4 regions of the Peribacillus sp. NJ4 genome follow, and region 2 is predicted to be linked to each of the others. Evidence: predicted binding sites of a transcription regulator. Region 2 holds the regulator's gene; each other region holds the start of a gene.
What was found. The regulator LexA, encoded in region 2, represses DNA repair genes until DNA is damaged. The targets are predictions, from matches to a motif close to CGAACATATGTTCG.
Positions count from the first base shown of each region.

Region 1: addB (helicase-exonuclease AddAB subunit AddB) is a predicted target of LexA. The motif match lies at 2,837-2,850, and genes of this name have one in related genera.
Region 3: QUF94_RS10220 (Y-family DNA polymerase) is a predicted target of LexA. The motif match lies at 2,055-2,068, and genes of this name have one in related genera.
Region 4: uvrB (excinuclease ABC subunit UvrB) is a predicted target of LexA. The motif match lies at 3,050-3,063, and genes of this name have one in related genera.

Region 1 covers NZ_JAUCFQ010000001.1:4,192,624-4,198,288, reverse strand. Annotated here, with positions in the region: gene QUF94_RS20875 (hypothetical protein) at 1-89, shown strand, start outside; gene QUF94_RS20870 (YhjD family protein) at 914-1,288, opposite strand; gene QUF94_RS20865 (TVP38/TMEM64 family protein) at 1,580-2,194, shown strand; gene lepB (signal peptidase I) at 2,228-2,791, shown strand; gene addB (helicase-exonuclease AddAB subunit AddB) at 2,980-5,665, shown strand, end outside.
Region 2 covers NZ_JAUCFQ010000001.1:3,432,216-3,437,880, reverse strand. Annotated here, with positions in the region: gene QUF94_RS17085 (esterase/lipase family protein) at 1-1,363, shown strand, start outside; gene QUF94_RS17080 (hypothetical protein) at 1,564-1,851, opposite strand; gene QUF94_RS17075 (glucosaminidase domain-containing protein) at 2,207-2,821, shown strand; gene lexA (transcriptional repressor LexA) at 3,072-3,695, opposite strand; gene yneA (cell division suppressor protein YneA) at 3,851-4,162, shown strand; gene QUF94_RS17060 (YneB family resolvase-like protein) at 4,182-4,838, shown strand; gene QUF94_RS17055 (DUF896 domain-containing protein) at 4,904-5,137, shown strand; gene tkt (transketolase) at 5,365-5,665, shown strand, end outside.
Region 3 covers NZ_JAUCFQ010000001.1:2,030,478-2,036,142, reverse strand. Annotated here, with positions in the region: gene QUF94_RS10230 (iron-sulfur cluster biosynthesis family protein) at 1-134, opposite strand, end outside; gene QUF94_RS10225 (YolD-like family protein) at 382-714, opposite strand; gene QUF94_RS10220 (Y-family DNA polymerase) at 741-2,000, opposite strand; gene QUF94_RS10215 (C40 family peptidase) at 2,414-3,073, shown strand; gene QUF94_RS10210 (DUF3221 domain-containing protein) at 3,163-3,690, opposite strand; gene QUF94_RS10205 (SDR family NAD(P)-dependent oxidoreductase) at 3,841-4,656, opposite strand; gene QUF94_RS10200 (MBL fold metallo-hydrolase) at 4,656-5,624, opposite strand.
Region 4 covers NZ_JAUCFQ010000001.1:431,637-437,301, reverse strand. Annotated here, with positions in the region: gene uvrA (excinuclease ABC subunit UvrA) at 1-926, opposite strand, end outside; gene uvrB (excinuclease ABC subunit UvrB) at 933-2,918, opposite strand; gene QUF94_RS02125 (CsbA family protein) at 3,135-3,365, opposite strand; gene QUF94_RS02120 (catalase) at 3,556-5,139, opposite strand.

The DNA.
Region 1 (5,665 bases), 760 kb from region 2:
GAGTTTGGAATTTTGTCACAAATCCTGGGGAATCGATTGAAATTGTGGCTAATTCTATTATTCACCCTATAAAACCCTATATATTGTAAAGTCCATCTCGGATTCTTATAACGGAATATGTCTTACATTGTCGAATTGATTATATAAAAAAGAAAAACCATGCAGAGGTTAAACATTGCATGGTTTTTTATAAGAAAAAAGAGTTGGAGAAACTTTTAACGATCAAATAAAGGGGTATAAGTTTGTTAGTGATTCACTTCATAATATATTGGACATCCACGATGTTTCAAATATTTTGTTCAATATTTCACAAACTATTCACAAGGGTTCTTATCTTTCTGGAAGTTCTTTTTTATATCAAGAGATGGTTAGTAGTAGATGGCTAGACTGGTATAGGGGCAGTATATAGACATGACTAAAAAAAAAAGAGTTCTGGTTGACGTTTTTCATTTATGAATTTTTCCAATCGAATACGGATTTATATCCAAAATAATCTTTCCGCTTTTTTGTTGGTTAATTTATAAGTAGGCGATTTATTTTTATAAGCTGTCAGAGACACTTTAATTAAAGTAATTTGGTTTTCAAAGACTTTACTCAGACAATGCCGTCAACAATCTTTTGCAAAAATGCTGTGCTGACTCTAAAATGATAGTGTTGGGGAATAGTTGTGTTTGTACAGAATTAAAGTGGTGATTAAAATGACGATTAATAATGAGCATGCCAGCCCAACCTATTATTCGTTAAGGACTGTGGAAAAATTGTACTCACTTATCTTAGAAGCAGGAAAGATCAGATGCGTTTTAATGGTCATATCTTCCTTCCCCCCAGGCATCTGTATCCTTCCGGAAAGACTCCAATCACCCATCATTCACAGGCAAACAATATGGAGGATGTCTGTAATAGGGATAATCCGCTAAATTTCCCTTGAGCGGAGACTTTTTTCGAAAAAGTAATAACATAACAAGTCTTCGGTTTTGTTGCGAAGGCGGGGATTGAAGTAATTATGATGTTCCTCGTATCCTTTATATAAAAAACAATACATCGTGAAGGATTCATCGCGTTTGATTTCACTTACTTTAATATTCTCCTTGCGCAAATAGCGCCGTACCTCGGCAAGATCGTCCTGGACCACCGTTAAAATATGTTCGACTAGTTCCGAATAGGGCCTTTTTAATTTAAACGGACTAATTTCGATGACCTTGAGATCCCGGTTCAAGACTGTAATAACCATAGGGAGGTAGATGGCTTTTTCAATCATATTTCGGTCATCTTCTGGAATGCGGGTCATCATGACCGCTCCTTTCTAAAGTAGCACGTTTACAATATTAATATGTATACTTAGTAAAAGTGAGAACGTTTGTTCTTGTTTTTTATCCTAATGCATTTTCAGTGCATATGCAAGCAATTTTGATAAATGATGAAATTTTTGTTAACAAGATTATGTTTTCCTGAGATAGGGAAAGTATGAAGATATATGGATAATAATTCTTGCAATTTCAGGGGAAAGTGATATATCTAAAATAAACGGTTTTTAATAAGTTTATGCTACTTTTATAGTAGCATGTCGAGGGAGATAATTATGGATTTGGATACTATACGTGAGTGGTTTACACTTGATCATATTTCGGCGCTTATTCAGCAATATCGCTCATTCGGTCCAATTCCTGGGATCTTACTGCCGATGCTGGAAGCCTTTTTGCCCTTTTTGCCCTTAGTGGTGTTCGTGCTTGCTAATGCAACGGCTTTTGGTCTCTGGTGGGGGTTTTTATTTTCTTGGATTGGTGCTGTAGCTGGTTCTTTTTTTATCTTTTTAGTTATTAGAAGATATGGTCAAATGAGGTTTTTTCGATTTTTGCAAAAACATAAGCAGGTGCAGAGGTTGATGGTTTGGGTGGAAAGCCATGGATTCGGTCCCATGTTCATACTGCTCTGCTTCCCTTTTACTCCATCGGCTATCGTGAATATCGTGGCAGGACTTTCAAAAGTCAGTCCTTTGCAATATGGACTTGCAGTCGTAGGAGGGAAAGCGGTGATGATTTTTACGATCAGCTTCGTAGGTTACGATTTAGTGTCCTTAATACATAAGCCTGTGCGTACGATCATTATCGGGATTGTCATCTTTATCCTGTGGTATGTAGGAAAAAGACTGGAAGTCCGGTTAAATAAAAGCATGAAGAGAGAAGAAGGACAATAAATTAGTATATAAATGTAGTAGGGGTTGAACTAGATGGAAAAAACAAACAAGAATACTTTATCCGATTGGATAAAAGCAGCCATGATAGCTTTTGTTATTTACATCTTAATCCGTACTTTTTTCTTTTCAAGTTATGATGTTGAAGGAAAATCGATGCAGCCGACCCTTGAAGATGGCAATAAACTTGTCGTGAATAAAATCAATTACCAGATTCATGATATCAACCGATTTGACATTATTGTTTTTCATGCGAATTCACAAGAAGATTATGTTAAGCGAGTTATAGGGATTGCAGGTGACCGCATTCGTTATAAAGATGATTGGCTTTACGTAAATGGTGAGAAAGTGGATGAGCCTTATCTTGAGAAATATAAGGAAGGTTTTCCGGGACAGGATTTTACGGGTGATTTTACCTTAAAAGAATTGACGGACATGACCACAGTCCCGGAGGGCAAGCTTTTTGTCATGGGTGATAATCGTCTTGAAAGTGCGGACAGCCGTCACTTTGGTTATATACCTGTTGAAAATGTTATCGGTAAAGTCGATGTTCGATATTGGCCGCTCAAAGAATTCAATTATAGATTTACAGGTGAATGATTCGAAGCCCGAAAATTATGAGGGCTTTTTCTTTTGGGGAAAACGCGAACGTACGATTGGTGTTTTTTTAAGGGAAACGGTAAAATAATAGAAAGTGTGTCTAATTGGAAACAGAAACCTAGTCATAAAAAAGAAAGTATTTCTGGTATGATAGATCTAGATATTATGTTGTATAAGGGGGAAAAGAGATGTCACTCCGTTTTTTACTGGGAAGATCGGGTGCAGGGAAAACTTCGCATATATTGGACGAAATTCGCTCCAAATTGGCAGAAGATCCCGAAGGCAATCCAATTATCTACCTCGTTCCTGATCAGATGACGTTTCTATCTGAATATAAATTAATTAAAACACCAGGCCTTGCCGGAATGATCCGGACACAGGTTTTCAGTTTTAGCAGGCTGGCTTGGCGCGTTCTTCAGGAAACTGGGGGAATGAGCCGGCTACATTTGGACAGCGTTGGCGTTAATATGTTGATACGGAAGATCATGGATGATAAAAAGGAAGATTTAAAGATGTTTCGCCGCTCTGCTGATAAGCAGGGGTTCATTGCACAGATGGAACTAATGCTGGCTGAGTTCAAGCAGTATTGCATCCAACCTGATGACATTCAAAATTATTTGGCCGAAACATCACCGTCCGGCAGCGGCATTCAGGATAAACTGCATGATCTTGAATTGGTCTATCAGGCTTTTGAGGATGAAATGGTTGATAAATATTTAGATTCCGAAGACTATTTCACTTTGCTTATCGAGAAAATGTCAGAGTCTTCATATATAAGGAAAGCGGATATATATATCGATGGTTTTTATAGCTTGACGCCACAGGAATTATTGATTGTGGAAGAAATGATGAAGCTGTGCAGGAGTGTAACGATCTCGCTGACGTTAGATCAGCCCTACAGGCAATATGCTCCTGATGATTTGCAATTGTTCAGGCAAACGGGGAATCTGTATCATCACCTTTATCAGGCTGGATTGAGGAACGGTATACCAATTACAGAAGATCGAATCTTAAAAGGGACTGAGAGGTTCGGAAAGAGTCCGGGGCTGAATCATCTGGAAACTTATTTTGCCATTCGTCCTGCACGGACGTTTGAGCATTCACCTGATGTAACGATTGCCCAGGCAGTTAACCGCAGGGCTGAGATTGAAGGAGTTGCCCGGGACATCTTGTCGCTGGTCAGACAAAAACAGCACCGTTTCCGTGATATTGCGATTTTAGTCCGTAATGGAGAAGCATACGCAGATATTTTACAAACCGTGTTTAGGGATTATCAAATTCCATTGTTCGTCGATTCCAAACGGACCATGCTGAATCATCCCCTGATTGAACTGATTCGTTCCACCTTGGAGATCATCAATGGCTATTGGCGTTATGAGCCGGTATTTCGTGCAATCAAGACGGAGCTTCTATTTCCTCTGCAAAAAAATCACGATAGGATGCGCGAACAGGTAGATAAGCTGGAAAACTATGTGCTCGCCCGTGGAATTAAAGGAAGCAGGTGGACGTCCAAAGATCGTTGGACCTACCGGCGCTTCCGCGGACTTGAACTAGAGGACCGGAACCAAACGGATAAGGAAATGAAGCTTGAGCAAGAGTTGAATGAGATGAAGCAATTATTTACCGAGCCCATCTTGAAGCTCTCAAAACGGGTTAAGAAGGCTGCTAATGGCAGGGAATTGTGTGAAGCCCTTTATCTATATCTTGAAGAATTGCATGTACCGGAAAAATTGGAAAAGCTGAAACTAGAGGCAGAAGAATCAGGTGATTTGGTATCGGCTAGAGAGCATGAGCAAACGTGGAACGCGGTTGTCGACCTATTGGACCAATTCGTTGAACTGCTGAGCGGGGAAGAGCTGTCCATGAAACAGTTTGCGTCAATCATTGAAGCTGGCCTGGAATCTCTTGAATTTTCTTTGGTACCGCCTGCAATTGACCAAGTCCTAGTCGCTAATCTGGATTTATCCCGCCTCGATGATGTGAAGACAGCTTTTGTTATCGGCTTGAATGAAGGGGTTTTGCCAGGAAAAGCTTTATCTGACGGGATATTTTCAGATAGTGATCGTGAGGTGCTGCTGGCTGGTGGGCTTGATGTTGCTCCAAGTTCAAAAGTGCGCCTCCTTGATGAGGAGTTTACAGCGTATAAAGCTTTTACTACACCTGCTGAGGCCCTTTATCTATCATATCCGCTTGCCGACGAGGAAGGAAAGGCACTTTTACCCTCATCCTATTTGAAACGGGTAAGGGACGTATTGCCTAACGTTTCAGATGTATATTATATGAACGATCCATCCGATCTTTCTGCCGAGGAACAGGTGAAATATGCGGCGAATTATGATGTGGCACTATCGTATCTGGCTGCCCAATTGCAGCTGAAAAAAAGGAACTATCCAATCCATTCACTTTGGTGGGATGTATATAATGCCATTATGGAGGATGAAATGGTCGGTCCGTCGGCAACAAAGGTTTTATCGAGCCTTTTTTATCAAAATAGAACGAAGAAATTATCTGAGGAAACTAGTAAGCAATTATATGGTGAGAGCATTCTTACAAGTGTATCCCGGATGGAAATGTTCAATAGCTGCCCGTTTTCCCATTATGCCGCCCATGGCTTGAAATTGAGGGAAAGGCAAATTTTCCGTTTGGATGCACCGGATATTGGCGAGATGTTCCATGGAGCGTTGAAAATGATTTCCGATTACTTAAAGGAACATGATATTCCTTGGTCTACATTGACAAAGGAACAATGCTTGGAGTTAGCTAGAATTGCTGTGGAGAGACTTGCTCCCAAACTTCAAAATCAGATTTTGTTAAGTACGAACCGCCATCACTATTTACGCAGGAAACTGGAACACGTGATTGGACGGGCCTCAA
Region 2 (5,665 bases):
GGACTATCATGGTGTAAATGATATGTATACCAAAGCATATGAAGCCGGTTACCAAACGGTTTTTGTTCAGCTTTATGATTCAGCTGGAAATGGATCAGTGAGCCAATATGCTAATGGAAGGCTGTTAGCTCAAATGCTTGCAGAAATCAGTAACCATTTCGGCGGCGAAAAAGTAAATATAATAGCCCACAGTAAAGGGGGACCAGACACCCAAGCGGCTCTAGTACACTATGGAGCACACCAATATGTCGGAAGGGTCATCACTTTAGCGGCCCCTCATCACGGTTCTAACCTAGCTGATTTGGCTTATAGCTGGTATGCGGGCTGGCTTGGTTCCCTATTGGGTCAAAAAGATGAAGGAACTTATTCTTTACAAGTTGGTAAAATGGCGGAATTTCGATCTGTCACGGATAACCATGTTAACTCCCGTAAAAATATGTATTTCACCGTGGCCGGTATGAATAGGGGGCCGGTTCTTTCAGCTTTATCAATGGGTGGACAATATTTATCTTCATATGGAGAAAATGATGGTCTAGTGAATGTTTGGAGTACAAAAATACCCTACGCATCACATTTATTTACGGATCCCAACTATGATCACGACAATATTCGAGTAGGTTCAGCAGTATTTTCAAGAATTGAACCCTATTTAAGAAGCACTTCTACTGCTGGGATTCCTGGTTTAAATGTCAATTATAAAGAACGGGTTGAAGATGATGTCATCACAACCGCACTCTCTCAAACCGTCCTGGGAGATGTCCTGCAACAAAATGTCTGGAACGAAAAAAGTTTCCATGTAAATGAAGCAGCCCCAGGTAATATAACCATATATACAGCTTCAAATGATGTCGAGGTCGAATTAATTTCTCCTTCCAATAAAAAGTATGCACCTTCCTTAAAAGTTCATTCTGCAAAAAATGAAACTTCCTTTTTTAATGGTGCCACCATCCAAACATTTAATAGAAATAACCTTGAAATTGGTGACTGGAGAGTTCGACTGAAGACTAAATCGCCAAAAGACGCATACCTGTTCACAGCACATTTTAACGAAAAGAATCCCATTACATTAAGTATGGCCGGAAAAGTTAAGCAAAAAGATGCAAAATTTTTAATAAAGAATCCAATGAATGATAACAAAAGGCCAATCAGTACAACATTTTCGGTTCATCTAATAGATGAAAACGGTAATGAAATTCGTGAAAAAAGCTCATTTAAGGTAATGGACGCCGGAAATTTTTCTGGTACTCTTCCAGAAGTACCTAAATCAGGTGTTTATAATGTAACGATTGATGTCAAGGAAAAAAATGTGAATGGTACTGAAAGAACCCGTACATTGATTCGTTCGGTCTATATAGAAAAATAGTAAAAATGATTAGAAAAGACCTTCTCTTAATTGAGAGGTTTTTTTTTGGGTGAAATGTATTGAAATGATTCAGCAAAAGGAAACAGCCAGGCCGTATTTCATATTGGTCCTAAGTTAGCGGTTGATCGAAGGGCATTTAGCAAGTCAGATCCCCCTGCAACAAAAAAGATTCATGAAATCCAACGAGTGCCATCTAGGATCTAATCCGTCTTTTGATAAGATTCCCTATAAGATAAAATACAAGTTTTGAGTGCTGAATAATTGCCAATGCTTGCATAGCCATAAAACCAGCCCATGAAAATTCCTGCAACCAAATGATGACGGTGGCTAATGAAAATGGAAATGAATAAGCCAATACCCAAAGCGATGGTAGGGGTGAATTTTGGTGGAATATGAAAAATGACCTTAATAAGTTGAGTAAGAATCATGATGGTAGGAATGGCTATCACTGCATCCCAAAAGTTTGTATGGATGGTTGGGTAGTCCATAATGTCACCACCTTATTTTAGAAGTTTTATAAAATTAATTTTTACCATTTATAAAAGGTTTATACCATAGTAATTCATTAAATGATTGATCAAATAAAGTTGATGCAAATGGTTATGAAATTTTCAGCGTTCAATTAAAAAGCCATCAATCCATTGTATATTAATGGGTTTGATGGCTTTTACTAGAGAGGGAGAATGATAATCCAAATTGAAGCCGTACTTAGTAAGTTATAATCATATTGATTTTAGTCAAAAAACAATTAATAACATTTTTTTTGCTGGACAAGCTGTAACCTTTCTCATAGTTTAGAATACGATAAGAATGAAGATATCCAACTAATAATGGGAGGTTCTAATGAGTAAGGAATCGTTTATTAAGGAAATTGCTCCTTATGCCCAAAAAATTCAAAAGGAATTTAAAATATTACCTTCTGTTGTCATTGCACAAGCTTGTTTGGAGAGTGGTTATGGGACAAGCTTCTTAGCAAATCAAGGGAAAAATATATTCGGTACAAAAGGTGACTATAAAGGAGAGTCTGTCATTATTCAAACAATCGAATATGTCAACGATGCGCCCGTTCAAGTATGGTCCAAATTCAGAAAATATCCAACATGGGCAGAAAGTCTACAAGATCTTGCCTATCTATATGTAAAGGGGACTTCATGGAATAGAAGTTTGTATACAGCTGTCATTGGGGAAAAAGATTACAAAATGGCACTTAAAGCAATATTCGATGCGGGCTACGCCTCGGACCCGAAATATATAGAAAAACTGGTGAATCTTATCGAAACAAGTGATTTAACTAAATATGACGCAAGCAACGAAGAGGTCTATCATATAGTCAAAAAGGGGGACTCCGTCTCTGCGCTTGCCAAAGCATATGGTTCTACACAAGTGCAGATTCAACAGTGGAATGGGTTGGCTGATCTTAACCTCATTAAAGTGAACCAAAGATTAAGAGTGAAATGAACCTTTAACAGGGAGCGGGATTTTAACGCTCCCTTTTTTTTATTGGAATGAGGGTTTCCTATTTTTCAAAATACATATATCCAGAAAGACGTTAGTTTCCCTTTCATCCGGCATAAATGAGAAAGGATGTTAATAATCTTAGGAAAACTCGATTCTATCAAAAAAATATATCAAAACCTAGTCTTCCATATGCATAATGAGAGAATTCGGGACATAAATTAAACAAACAAAAAAAGCGCGGTTAGCGCTTTTAGTGTATTTGTCTATATAAGCCTATAACTTTTCCAAGTATCGAAACATCTCTTAAAATAATTGGTTCCATATTCGAGTTCTCAGGCTGAAGCCTTATGTAATCCGGTTCCTTAAAGAATCGTTTTACAGTGGCTTCATCATCTTCCGTCATGGCCACGACGATATCTCCATTATTGGCGCTGCTTTGTTGTTTCACGATGACATAATCTCCATCATGAATTCCTGCTTCGATCATACTTTCACCCATGATTTCCAGCATGAATACATGGTCATCATGCGGAACCATGCTTTCGGGAAGCGGAAAGTATTCTTCTATGTTTTCGATGGCCGTTATCGGCATGCCCGCTGTTACTTTTCCAAGTAACGGAACGTTCACGACATTAACTTTGGGGATATTGTTCGCTTCCTCCAAATTCAGTATTTCAATGGCCCTCGGCTTGGTTGGGTCACGTCTTATCAGGCCTTTACTTTCCAGGCGGGATAAATGTCCGTGTACTGTTGAACTTGATGCAAGTCCAACTGCTTCGCCAATCTCCCGTACGGAAGGTGGATACCCTTTTTGGCGGACCTCTTCTTTAATGAAATCAAGGATATCTTGCTGCCGTTTTGATAGTTTAGTCATATGTGCACCTCTTCTCCAATGTTCTTTGCTACATTATAGCATGGCCCCCAACTCTATACAAACATAAGTTCGAATTTTGTTGTTGACTGAAACAAACGTTCGTATTATAATTTGGACGTAACATACGAACGAACATTCGCTTTGGAGGGATATTTATGAAAAAATTATACAAAAATTATATTTCTACGATTCTATTAGCGGGATCGGTATTCATCTTTTCAATTTTATTCTCTTGTACATTAGACAATGATCAAAAAAAGGATTTCCTTTCTATAGAAGTAAGTGAAGGCGACACCCTATGGGGAATTGCCGAAGAGTATGAAGAAGCTGATTTGACAAAAAAAGAATTCATTGGTTGGATAGAAGAGCATAATGGAGTCAGGGCGGATACGATTAAACCTGGTCAAGTCATTGTCATACCGGTTAAAGGGGAAGATCTTGTTCAGAATTTGGCCAGTCAGCAGTAAGTAGTGAAGGTAGGGTATTATGAAGGCAGTAATCTATTGTAGGGTTAGCACAGAAAAAGAATCCCAGGAAACATCATTGGCAAGGCAGGAAGATGAATTAGTTAAATTGGCGGAAAAGATGGATGTGGAAGTTGTTTCCATAATAAAAGAACAGGCAAGTGGTTATGAGTTAAATCGGGATGGCATATTTGACATGCTTGAACTATTTAAAACCAAAGAAGCTGAAGTTCTATTAATCCAGGACGAAACTAGACTGGGGAGGGGAAATGCCAAAATAGCCCTTTTCCATGTCATCCTTAAAGAAGACGTGAAAATTTATACGCTCTCACACGATGGAGAACTTGAGTTATCTGATTCGGATGCCATGGTCATCCAGATAGTTGGTATTGTAGAAGAATATCAAAGGAAACTACATAATCTAAAAATAAAACGCGGGATGATAAGAGCCGTTGAAAAGGGATACCGTCCGCAAAAAAATCTTCATAACCAAAGGAATTCCACTGGAAGGGACCGTATGGAGATTCCAATTGAAGAAATTATTAAACTCCGGGCCAATGGATTGACATTTGCAGAAATCGCAGCCACTTTAAGGGGCTTTGGATACAATGTATCTAAAGCCACTGTAAACAGGCGTTTTCTCGAACATCAACTAAATACAGAGGAAAGTCAATCATAGAACTTGTAATTTCGCTTTTTTTTTAATACCATGACAATATCCGCAGATTACGAAGGAGCGAAATTATGCTATCAAAAGAAAAATTAGCCCGTATTAATGAACTTTCAAAAAAGGCCAAGGGTGAAGGTTTGACGGAAGTTGAGGCGAAAGAGCAAACCCAATTAAGAAGTGAGTATTTGGAGACATTCAGACGGTCCATGTCCGATACGTTGGAGCATGTGAAAGTCGTTGATCCAGAAGGTAATGACGTCACTCCTCAAAAGATAAAGAGTATTAAAGAAAAAAGAAACTTACATTAATGCTTGGACTATTCTCATGGAACACTCCATTTGAGGATTCTTTTTTTAGGAATAAAAAGAGAGTGCATTCATGTATGTATTCCCCTATTTAGCTTAATCTAAATAGGGGCCTTCTCTAATTTGTAGAAAATTGTAATATTGGGTTAGTAAATAGTGATTTTAGTTGTGATATTATGCTGGTCACTATAATATAAAGAGGTACATTACAGGAAGGGATGTTTTATTATATGTTAGATAAATTAGATGCACTTTCTATCAATACGATTCGTACGTTATCGATTGATGCAATTGAAAAGGCTAATTCCGGCCATCCAGGTATGCCGATGGGGGCAGCGCCGATGGCGTATAAACTATGGACTGAATATATGAATCATAACCCGAAAAATCCGGATTGGTTTAATAGGGATCGCTTTGTTCTTTCAGCTGGTCATGGGTCTATGCTGTTATACAGCCTTCTTCATTTATCGGGCTATGGCTTATCTATCGATGACTTGAAAAGCTTTCGCCAATGGGGAAGTAAAACTCCGG
Region 3 (5,665 bases), 1.4 Mb from region 2:
AACCATAGCGCCGTCACACCACTTACCACGCAGCCACAGCCATCAGTATCATATTTCAACTGTAAATATCCTTCTTGTCCCTGTACCTTATCGGCTATTTTCTCAGCCGCTCTTTCCGTCCATTCAATATACATGATTACATGCCTCCCGATGTCTTTGCATTCCCCCATTATAAACGATAAAAATGTTTCTGTTAACGAAACTGCCTGCTTCCTTCTGCAAGATCGGCCGACATGAAAATCACTTTTTCCATTGACCGTGCTACAAGTCAGATTCTCTTTTGCCCAATGATTTCCTTTTATCAAGAAGAAAATACAGTAAAGAGGATCGATGTCGTTTCGAAAATGAAAGGCTGTCCCTTGAGAACAGCCCTTCCGCTCATTATTCCATTATCCTTACATCCGCTATATCGGAAAGCCTGATATAGTGAGCCTGCTGAAAGCGATCAACGATATGAAGCTTTTGGGTGAGCTCATTATAATAATGGATCCTGCCGATTAACAGCTGATACCGGTTTCCTTCATAATGAGCAATCGCGACATCCTTTCTTTCCTCCATCGCTTCCCCCATTACCGCATTCATTTCTTCCAGTTGCTGCTCATCCAGGATGCGCTCCGTTTCATAGCCATCCTCCACCACCCAATCCCGCAGCATCTTCACATGCTCCGGCAACATCATCGATGTCCATTTGATACGGCCGCGATCACGAATCATTCTTTTCCCTCCCTTCAAAGTCAACCTTACGCCTTATGCCCACCAAGCAGCCTGCTTCGGTGAACAGCTGTACCCGCTTCTGTATACGAAACTGCACGCAATAACGATTTGGGTCCATATTTATGGCGGATTCGATCAACCGTGTAACTCAATTCCCGCTTTTTCCAGCGCGAAGCATCAAATAAAGTCAGCTGCATTTCGTTATCATCCACAATATTCGAGAGTCTGACCTCTATGCTCCGAACCGTTTTTTGCTTATAGTTCTCATGAAAAAGCTCCAGGCAAACTTTATATAACTCCATCGTAATGTTGGTCGGTTCGCTGATCGAACGCGAACGATGGAAACCACCGCCAAACTCATCCTTACTGTAACCAATGCTTAGGCTGACCGTCCTTCCTGCCTTGCGATGGGTACGTGCCCTTCTTCCAACTTCTTCGCAAATTTCCAGCATGACCTGCTTGACCTCATGCTCCGCCTTATAATCCCTAAGCAGGATTTGACTTTTGCCAAAGCTGACCTGCCCTTCAATGATCACTGCCCCCATATCCGATAAATCTATTCCCCACGCATGGTGGTAAAGCTGATTGCCCATAATTCCAAACTTCGCTTCAAGTAATTCAAGATCATAATTGGCAAGCTGCCCAACCGTGAATATTCCCATTCCGTGAAGGGTTTTTTCTACGCGCCTGCCGATTCCCCACATTTCACGAAGCGGGGAAATCGGCCAAAGTTTGTTTGGCACATCCTCATACTTCCATTCTGCAATCCCTTTATGTTTGGCTTCCAAATCCAGGCAAAGTTTTGCCATAAGCATGTTCGGACCAATTCCAATGGCACAGGGGAGCTGTAATTCCCGTTCGATTTCATCTTTTATCTTTTCAGCTATCACCCGGGCATCTCCCCATAAAGAAGCGGCACCATCGACTTTCACAAAACTTTCGTCCACACTATACACGTGAATCGCTTCTTTGGGCACATAACGGTTGAACAAGCGGGTGATTTCCGTCGAGACCCTTAAATAGGTCGCCATTTTGGGTTCAACGACGACAATCCTTGGATCATTCGGAATCTCAAACATCCGCGAACCTGTCTTGATGCCAAATTCCTTCTTCATTTTTGGAGAAGCTGCAAGCACAATGCTCCCCGTCCTCTTCAAATCACCAACCACCGCCAGATAACAATCGAGTGGGTCCAGACCAAGCATGACCGCAGAACAGCTTGCATAAAAACTTTTCATATCGATACACATAATTGATTGTTTCGGCATCGTCCCATAATCCATCATTTCTTCACCCTAACAAGAATATACGTTCGCTTTTATTATATTCATAACTTTAACCGAATATACGTTCTTATTCAATGGAAGTTTTCATACAAATTTCTACTTTTTATTGTAATTTCCTTGAAAAATATAATAGACCCTAAAAACGGATAAATTGCCATATTTAAACTATGTTTCCATATAGTTTTTTTAAAATAGATTAATTAGTAACTTGAATAATTTCAAGTGGATCCATATGCTTAGTTTTTTAAAATTCATCCACCCTTTTCAACAGGCTTTCGTCTATTTAATTTTAGTCTTACTACTCATTTTTTGTAATGTAATTGTAACCAAAATTATGTCTAATTGTCATAATGGTATTGTAGGATAATATTGTTAAGAATAATAGAGAGATAGATAGAGAGGAAATGAAAATTATGAAGAAATGGATCGCTTCAGCTGCTGTTGCATCTGCCATGATGCTAACCCCACTGCAAGCCTTTGCAAATATCGGAGATCAAACCCTCAGACCCGGAATGACACATAGTGATGTCAAACAACTACAACAACTTTTAAAAACCAAAGGTTATTTCACATATTCAGGTTCACTTACTACATATTACGGCACGTATTCTGTATCTGCAGTAAAAAAATTCCAAAAAGCCAAAGGCTTAACTGTCGACGGAATTGCCGGCCGAGGCACATTTAATGCGCTTGGTGTTTATAATGTCAATAATACAAGCCTGATTAGCTATGCAAAAACCTTAATAGGCAAACCCTATAAATGGGGCGGGACAACACCGACTGGATTCGACTGCTCAGGCTTCGTCTATTACGTATTCCAGAAATCACAAGGAATTACCTTACCGCGTACAACATCATTGCTCTATTCCAATACAGGTTTAAAAGTATCATCACCAGCTAAAGGTGATCTTGTATTCTTTGATACTTCTTCTGGAAGAACAGGAGTATCCCATGTTGGGATCTATATCGGAAATGGTCAATTCATTAGTGCTACGTCTTCTAAAGGAATAACCATCACGGATATGGATAATTCTTATTGGAAACCAAAATATTTAGGTGCGAAAACGTTATAAAATCCAGGACATGAGCTCATCCTTGTGAGCGAAATCCCATTAAAAAAACCGGACTGAATTCATAAATGATTCAGTCCGTTTTTTTTGATTTATTTTATATATAATATTTCATCCGTTAAATCCTCTACAGTCACCATGAATGATGAATCCAAATTGGAACGATTCATCATTTCAATATTATACACATGCTCTGAGGGCAAATGGACGACATCGAGAACCATGAATCGCTGACTTTCCGCTTTGCTGACATGATCGAGGGCAGCAGTGACCGCCCTTTGTTCGGCCAAACTTTTTTCATCCGTCAAAACAAGAATCAATTCCGCTTCCGCTTTCCCAGGAAATGATTTCTTGACCCCGCCCCGGTGCCATGGTTTCACTTTCATCCCGATTTCCAGGTCAGAGAAATCGAGGTCATTACCATGTTGATCTTGAATATATGTATCATTGGTCACCTTATAGTACGTCCCTTTAATCAAAATCCTTTTATCGTCAAGATCCGTAATGAAACCTTCTTCCCCCTTATCTATGGCTTCATGCATGTTCCAATCAGAGGATTGACAGCTAACCAGAATAAAGGCAACAATTATATATATAAAAAGGTTTACAATCATCTTCATGAAAATCCCTCCTAAGAAATAGACGGATTCCCCATGAAATAGTTACCAATTTATTCGGAATAAAACTTCCGTTATTTCATAAAAAAGGGGAATGTCATCGACATTCCCCTTTGCCTATTATTAGACCATCTTTCGCCTTTTTGAACTAGCCTACTTTTTAAAAAATGCTTTTTTCCCTAATGTTTCGGTGATCTTTGGAAACATGTTATACCATTTCCCAGCTAAATTCATCCAGCCAGGGAGGTTGATTTCCCTCTTATTGGTCAGCATCGCCGCTACGATTTTAGCCGCGACATCTCCAGGTTTAAGCATGAACTTTTCGACATTCTTTAAATATGTCCCTGATTCATCCGCAATGTTAAAGAAATTCGTTTCTATGGGTCCGGGATTGACGGTGGTCACAAAAACATGATCATCCATCAGCTCAAGCCGAAGTGCGTTTGAATAGCCAAGAACTGCGAACTTGGTCGAAGAGTACAATGTTGATTTAGGAGTGGCAATTTTACCGGCCTGTGAAGCGATATTGATGATATGCCCCGATTTTCTCTGCTTCATATACGGAAGAACCAGCTTTGTGCAGGCCATTAATCCAATGACGTTGACAGCAAACATTGCTTTCGTTTCATTCAATTCCGTATCCTGCGCTTCTTTAAACGTGCCGAAACCAGCATTGTTGACCAACACATCCACTTCACCTATTTGCGCATGGATGTCATTAAATACATTTGTCACCTGATCAGTGTCTGCAACGTCGAGCTTATAGGCATATGCATCAATTCCATATTGGTTGATTAGTTCATTCTTTAGCTGTAGTAATTTATCCATGCTTCTGGCCAAGAGGACAAGACGGGCTCCCTGCTTTGCACTTCGGATGGCAACTTCCTTGCCAATCCCTCCGGAAGCACCGGTAATAACAATAACTTTGCCTTGCAACTTATTCAAAAAAAGTGGCCTCCTTGCTAACATTAAGCGATTGAATACAGAATGACCCCTGATTGGATTTCTGTTTCGACTTCACCCAAGTCTTCTAAATAGTCCAGCTGACCGACCGTTTCCGAAAGTGTCAGGCCCACTTCCTGAAGGTATACTTTTGGAAAAAGCTGCTGACACACTTCAAAGGCCGATAAAGGCTTATCTTGAAGCATGCTTTTCACCTGCATGGCACGGTTATGCTGCCGCTCGAATCGATATTGAATCAAGTCGGCAACCTCATCTCCTTCCACTTCAGATCCATGTCCGGAATAAACAGTGGAAATCGAAAAATCCAATAATTTCTGAAGTGATGCATTATATTGCAGTAACGGACGAGGCCTCATGCCTCCCGGAAGTAAAGGCGGTTCCAGTAATGGATTTGGTGAAATCTTGGCAAGCAAGTGATCGCCCGCAATCATGACCCCGTCACTTTCCCGGTAAAAGGATAAATGGCTTTGCGCATGCCCTGGAGTCTCGATCACTTTCCAGCCTGGAAGACCAGGAAGCTCATCCCCCTCAGCCAAATATCCATGCAGCTTCCGTTCACTAAGGAAACTGATTTCGTCGCGGCTATGGATCAGTTTATTTTTCAGCTCTTCTGCCACTCCGAACTTTTTGGCATAATCAAGGAAAAAACGATTATGGGTTTCAAGGAACTCATCACTGATAGTAAGCCAGCGCTGATTGTTTTTATGTCCATAAACCGGGATTTCTTTATCGAAGAAATCGAGTGCACCAGCATGATCAGGGTGATGATGGGTTAAAATGATTTGTTCGATATCGGTCAGTTTCAGACCCAAATCCCCAAGCCCGATAGTCAAGGCTTCCTTTGATCGTTTGGTTTTAACACCAGTATCAATGAGCGTCAAGGCATCCCCTTTAACTACATAAACATTCACATCACCCACTGCAAACGGCGTGGGCAAAGCAATTTTCGCAATATTTCCATTCCAATTCGCCATAATCTTTTCCACCTTAGAAATTATATTTATATAAATCTTTT
Region 4 (5,665 bases), 3.0 Mb from region 2:
CATGGCGCGATAGCATGTTGACGGAGGCTTAATTCCTTATTGGGTATGACCAGATCACGGTCCACCTCAAGCCTCGCCCCCAAACCATCACAATCCGAGCAGGCTCCAAACGGGCTATTGAAGGAGAACATCCTCGGCTCTAACTCTTCAATCGAAAACCCGCAGTATGGACAAGCATGATGTTCACTGAACAGCAGCTCTTCTTCACCCATGACGTCAATGATGACTTTGCCTTCACCGAGCTTCAAAGCACTTTCCAATGAATCTGCAAGCCGCGCCATGACACCCTCTTTAATGACGATCCGGTCTATAATGACTTCAATCGAATGTTTTTTATTTTTTTCGAGAGTGATTTCATCACTAAGATCATGCATTTCCCCGTTCACACGAATGCGGACATATCCTTGTTTCTTAACTTCCTCCAAAACTTTTGCATGTGTCCCTTTTCTGCCTGAGACAAGCGGTGCCAATACCTGAAGCTTGGTGCGCTCAGGGTAATCAAGAATGCGGTCCACCATTTGCTCAATCGTTTGTGAGGTAATTTCAATATTATGGATCGGACAGGTCGGCCTTCCGACCCGTGCAAATAACAGCCTTAAATAATCATAGATTTCCGTCACAGTCCCTACGGTTGAACGCGGATTTCGACTGGTCGTTTTCTGGTCTATGGAAATGGCTGGCGACAAACCTTCGATCGCATCGACATCCGGTTTATCCACTTGGCCTAAAAATTGACGGGCATAAGCGGACAGTGATTCTACATAACGCCTTTGCCCTTCTGCATAAATCGTGTCAAAAGCCAAGGAAGACTTTCCAGATCCGGATAATCCGGTCAGCACGACAAGTTTGTCTCTCGGTATCGTGATATCAATATTCTTTAAATTATTGGCCCTGGCGCCTTTTATCACAATTTTATCCATTGCCATGTTTCGTCACCCTTCCGCCTTTAACTCTAGTAATAAATCACGCAGCTCGGCAGCTCGCTCGAAGTCCAATGCCTTTGCCGCTTCCTTCATTTCTTTTTCCATGCTTGCCATCACTTTTACGCGCTCCTTTTTAGGAAGCTTCGCGAGACTTGGTGCAAGATCTTCTTTATACGCTTCTCCTTCTTCCGCTACGTGAGTGGCCCTGATGGAGTCCCGGATATCCTTTTGAATGGTTTGCGGCATTATTCCATGCTCTTTATTATAATTTTCCTGAATTTCACGGCGCCGCTTCGTTTCATTGATGGCAAGTTCCATCGAATTCGTGATGCGGTCCGCATACATGATGACGTGGCCGTTGGCATTACGGGCTGCACGGCCCATCGTTTGAATAAGCGAGCGCTCCGAGCGAAGGAACCCTTCTTTATCGGCATCCAGAATTGTCACTAATGACACTTCCGGAATATCCAGGCCTTCCCTTAATAGATTGATTCCAACGAGTACATCATATTTGCCCATTCGCAGTTCCCGGATGATTTCTATCCTGTCCAAGGTCTTCACTTCCGAATGAAGGTATTGGACCTTGATGCCAATTTCCTTTAAATAATCGGTTAAATCCTCAGACATCTTTTTCGTTAAGGTCGTAATGAGGACGCGCTCGTTCTTTTTGACGCGCTCTTGTATTTCACCGATCAAGTCATCTATCTGTCCTTCAATCGGCCGCACTTCTATCGTTGGATCCAGCAAGCCGGTAGGACGGATGATCTGCTGAACCATTTCTGGCGTATGTTCGAGTTCATATGGTCCCGGAGTTGCCGAAACGAATATGGATTGATGGACCTTTTTTTCAAATTCTTCAAATCTTAGCGGGCGGTTATCCTTTGCAGACGGCAGACGGAAGCCATGATCGACGAGTACTTGCTTACGTGCCTGATCCCCATTGAACATTCCCCGGATTTGCGAAAGGGTCACGTGTGATTCATCCACGACCAAAAGGAAATCCTCTGGAAAGTAATCCATTAAAGTGTAAGGTGTCGCACCTGAGGGACGAAGCGTTAAATGGCGGGAATAGTTCTCGATCCCTGAACAAAAGCCCATTTCCCGCATCATTTCCAAATCATAACGGGTCCGCTGCTCCAAGCGCTGGGCTTCAAGGAGCTTTTCATCTTCCCTTAATTCCTTCAATCGCTCTTCCAGTTCCGTTTCGATATTTTGAACGGCTATCCTCATTTTCTCTTCGCGAGTAACGAAATGGGAAGCCGGGAAAATGGCGATATGTTCACGTTCACCGGTAATTTCACCAGTCAGGGCATCCACTTCACGGATACGGTCAATCTCATCGCCGAAAAACTCGACCCTTACGCAATGTTCATCACGTGAGGCAGGGAAAATTTCGACCACGTCGCCACGAACGCGGAAAGTCCCCCGTTGGAAAGCAATATCATTCCGCTCATATTGAATATCCACGAGTCTGTGCAGCAAGGCATTTCGGTCTATTTCCATGCCTGTTCGGAGAGAAACGACCATCTCGCGGTACTCTTCCGGGGAACCGAGTCCATATATGCACGAAACGCTGGCAATGATGATGACATCTTTCCTTTCGAACAAAGAAGAGGTAGCCGAGTGACGCAGTTTATCGATTTCATCATTGATGCTTGCATCTTTTTCGATGAATGTATCAGTGGATGGAACATAAGCTTCTGGCTGGTAGTAATCATAATAGCTGACGAAGTATTCAACGGCATTATTTGGGAAAAACTCTTTGAACTCACTGTAAAGCTGTCCTGCCAACGTTTTATTGTGGGCAATGACTAGAGTCGGTTTATTTATTTGTTGAATCACATTGGAAACGGTGAACGTCTTCCCTGTCCCCGTTGCCCCCAATAATGTCTGCATTTCCTTGCCTTCTTTAATGCCTTCGACAAGCATTTCAATTGCTACAGGTTGATCTCCTTCAGGAGAGTATTTTGAGACTAACTCAAACTTATCCTTCACCAAGCATAGCCTCCTATTGAAATATTTTTATATGAAAACGGGACATGGCTATATCCCTTCTATTTATTCCGGTTTAAGAATGTATATATACACATTCTACCACAATCGCCTCAAAACAAACCAGCGATAAGCGAACATCCATTCTATTTTTTGTTTATAGACTCGATGGGTATTGAGGGGAATGACAAGTTGAGTACAAAAAAAGCACCTTTGATGTCAGGCGCTCTTGGATGTTCGTTTCATCATTCTTTTTGATAACCAAAATCCCACAGTTAGGGATAAGGCATCCACGATGATCAATAAGTTTGTATGCGTATAACCTTTATATGCGGAAGCTGTAATCAAGGCAACCGTTAAAACAAGTCCAACGACATTGTTATAGGTGACTCTTGAAAATAGCATGACAAGTAGACAAGGAAGGAAAAGGGCAGAAAGAATTTTAATCATTTTTTCATCTCCTTTATAAGAGAAAAATAGCGTAGTTTCAGTTTAAATGATTATGAAGTTTTTTGCCAATCTATTTCCTGCTTGATTTTAGACGGCATCCCCTGAAGACCATTCCACCCATCCATAAATTATGCCCATTAAAAAAAGAAGCAAACCCCTTTAAAGGGAAGTTTGCTTCTTTTCAGACCAATCAATATGGATCTGCTTCATGTCCTTTTCTGACTGCATCCTCTGGGTTATCCGTTCCACCCATAGGTTTTGAAGATTCCGTATGTTCAGAAGCCGAGGCTAATCCCTCTTTTAATCTGCGGCCATACTCTTCATCAGCCTCTTCGGCTAGGGCTATCATTTTTTCCTGAATGCGCTTGTCGGCAGGAGCCAATGCCGACACTAAATTGGAGATTAAATCGTCTTTTTCCCAATCTTCGAATTCACGGAATGTTTCACCAGCCTGCTTCGTATTGTTTTGGCGATCGATTGTCTCACGAACAAGCTTCCCTTCTACCAAAGGTGTATGCTCCTTGCCCGTCTGCTTGGCTTCTTTCAAACCGCCTATAGTTGATGGTTCGTAGTTGATGTGGGGGCTTTGGTTACCTCTGCCAACTTCATATTGCATCTGTCCGCCCGTCTGATTCGTGGCTGTTGGCTTCTTTGGAGCATTTATCGGCAATTGCAGATAATTCGCGCCAACACGGTGACGCTGTGTATCGGAATAAGAGAATGTACGTCCCTGTAACATCTTGTCATCAGAGAAGTCCAGTCCATCCACTAGGACACCCGTACCGAATGCAGCCTGTTCCACTTCAGTGAAGTAGTCTTCTGGGTTTCTATCCAATACCATCGTACCGACATGCAGCCATGGGAACTCATCTTTCGGCCAGATCTTTGTGTCATCAAGAGGATCAAAATCCAACTCGGGATGATCATCATCACTCATGATCTGTACGTTGAGATCCCATTCCGGATAGTCCCCGCGTTCGATCGCTTCATATAAATCCTGTGTGGCATGATTGAAATTCGTAGCTTGAATTTCATTAGCCTCTTGCTGCGTCAGGTTCTTGATCCCTTGTTTCGGTTCCCAGTGATATTTGACAAGTACGGCTTTGCCTTCCTCATTCACCCATTTATAAGTATTGACCCCTGACCCTTGCATCATGCGGTAGTTAGCTGGAATGCCCCAAGGGGAAAACACAAAGGTAATCATATGGAATGTTTCCGGTGAACTCGAGCAAAAATCGAAAATCCTTCTGCCGTCCTGAATATTCGTGACCGGATCCGGTTTGAAAGCATGAATTAAATCCGGGAATTTCATGGCATCACGGATAAAGAAAATTTTCAGGTTATTGCCTACAAGATCCCAGTTTCCATCTTCCGTATAAAATTTAACGGCAAATCCCCTGGGGTCACGTAACGTTTCCGGGGACGTCCCTCCATGAATAACAGAAGAAAACCTCACGAATACCGGTGTTTTTTTACCTTCTTCCTGAAAAACCTTCGCTCTCGTATATTTTGAAATCGGCTCATCCCCCGCTTTACCAGTCGGAACAAAATAACCATGTGCACCTGCACCACGGGCATGCACCACCCGTTCAGGAATACGCTCCCTATCGAAGTGGCTGATCTTTTCCAGGAAATCGTAGTTCTCAAGTGTACTAGGACCTCTGTTTCCTACAGTTCTAAGACTCTGGTTATTCGTTACGGGGTGCCCTTGCCTGTTCGTTAATGTTTCTTTCGATTCATCATTTGTTTTTTTTGATTTATCAGACAAAAAAATCCCTCCTATGTTAATTAATTCCACAATACTACTATACTTTCCCCTATCCCCTATATTTCACTCTTCAATCTTCAAATTTTATTGAAATTGAATAAATGAGTGCTTTTCTCCTATATATGAATGATTTCATTTTCACAACACCAACAACATATCTTCATAACATCGAATTAAAAACGGGCTGACTACTCATTAATGTTTCAAGAAACTTCACTATATTTTTTCTAGTAATACTTAAAAGGAGCGAGCTTTATAAAAGAAAGAATAATTACCTTTTAGTAGTAATCCTGATATTTGTGTCCTTCCCGCGATCATCGAATGGCCCGCACCGATTCAACAACGGTTAACATTACAGCAAGCTCCTATGGATTGAAAAGAAATCTTCGTCTGTTCTAAACTCGTAAAATGATAAAAAAGCCTTGAATGGCAATCATCCATTCAAGGCTTTTTAGAGGGAGCATACCCATTTTTGTATAAGTCAACAGCACTTCATTATAATGAAATAAGGATAAAAAATTCAAAAAGCGAG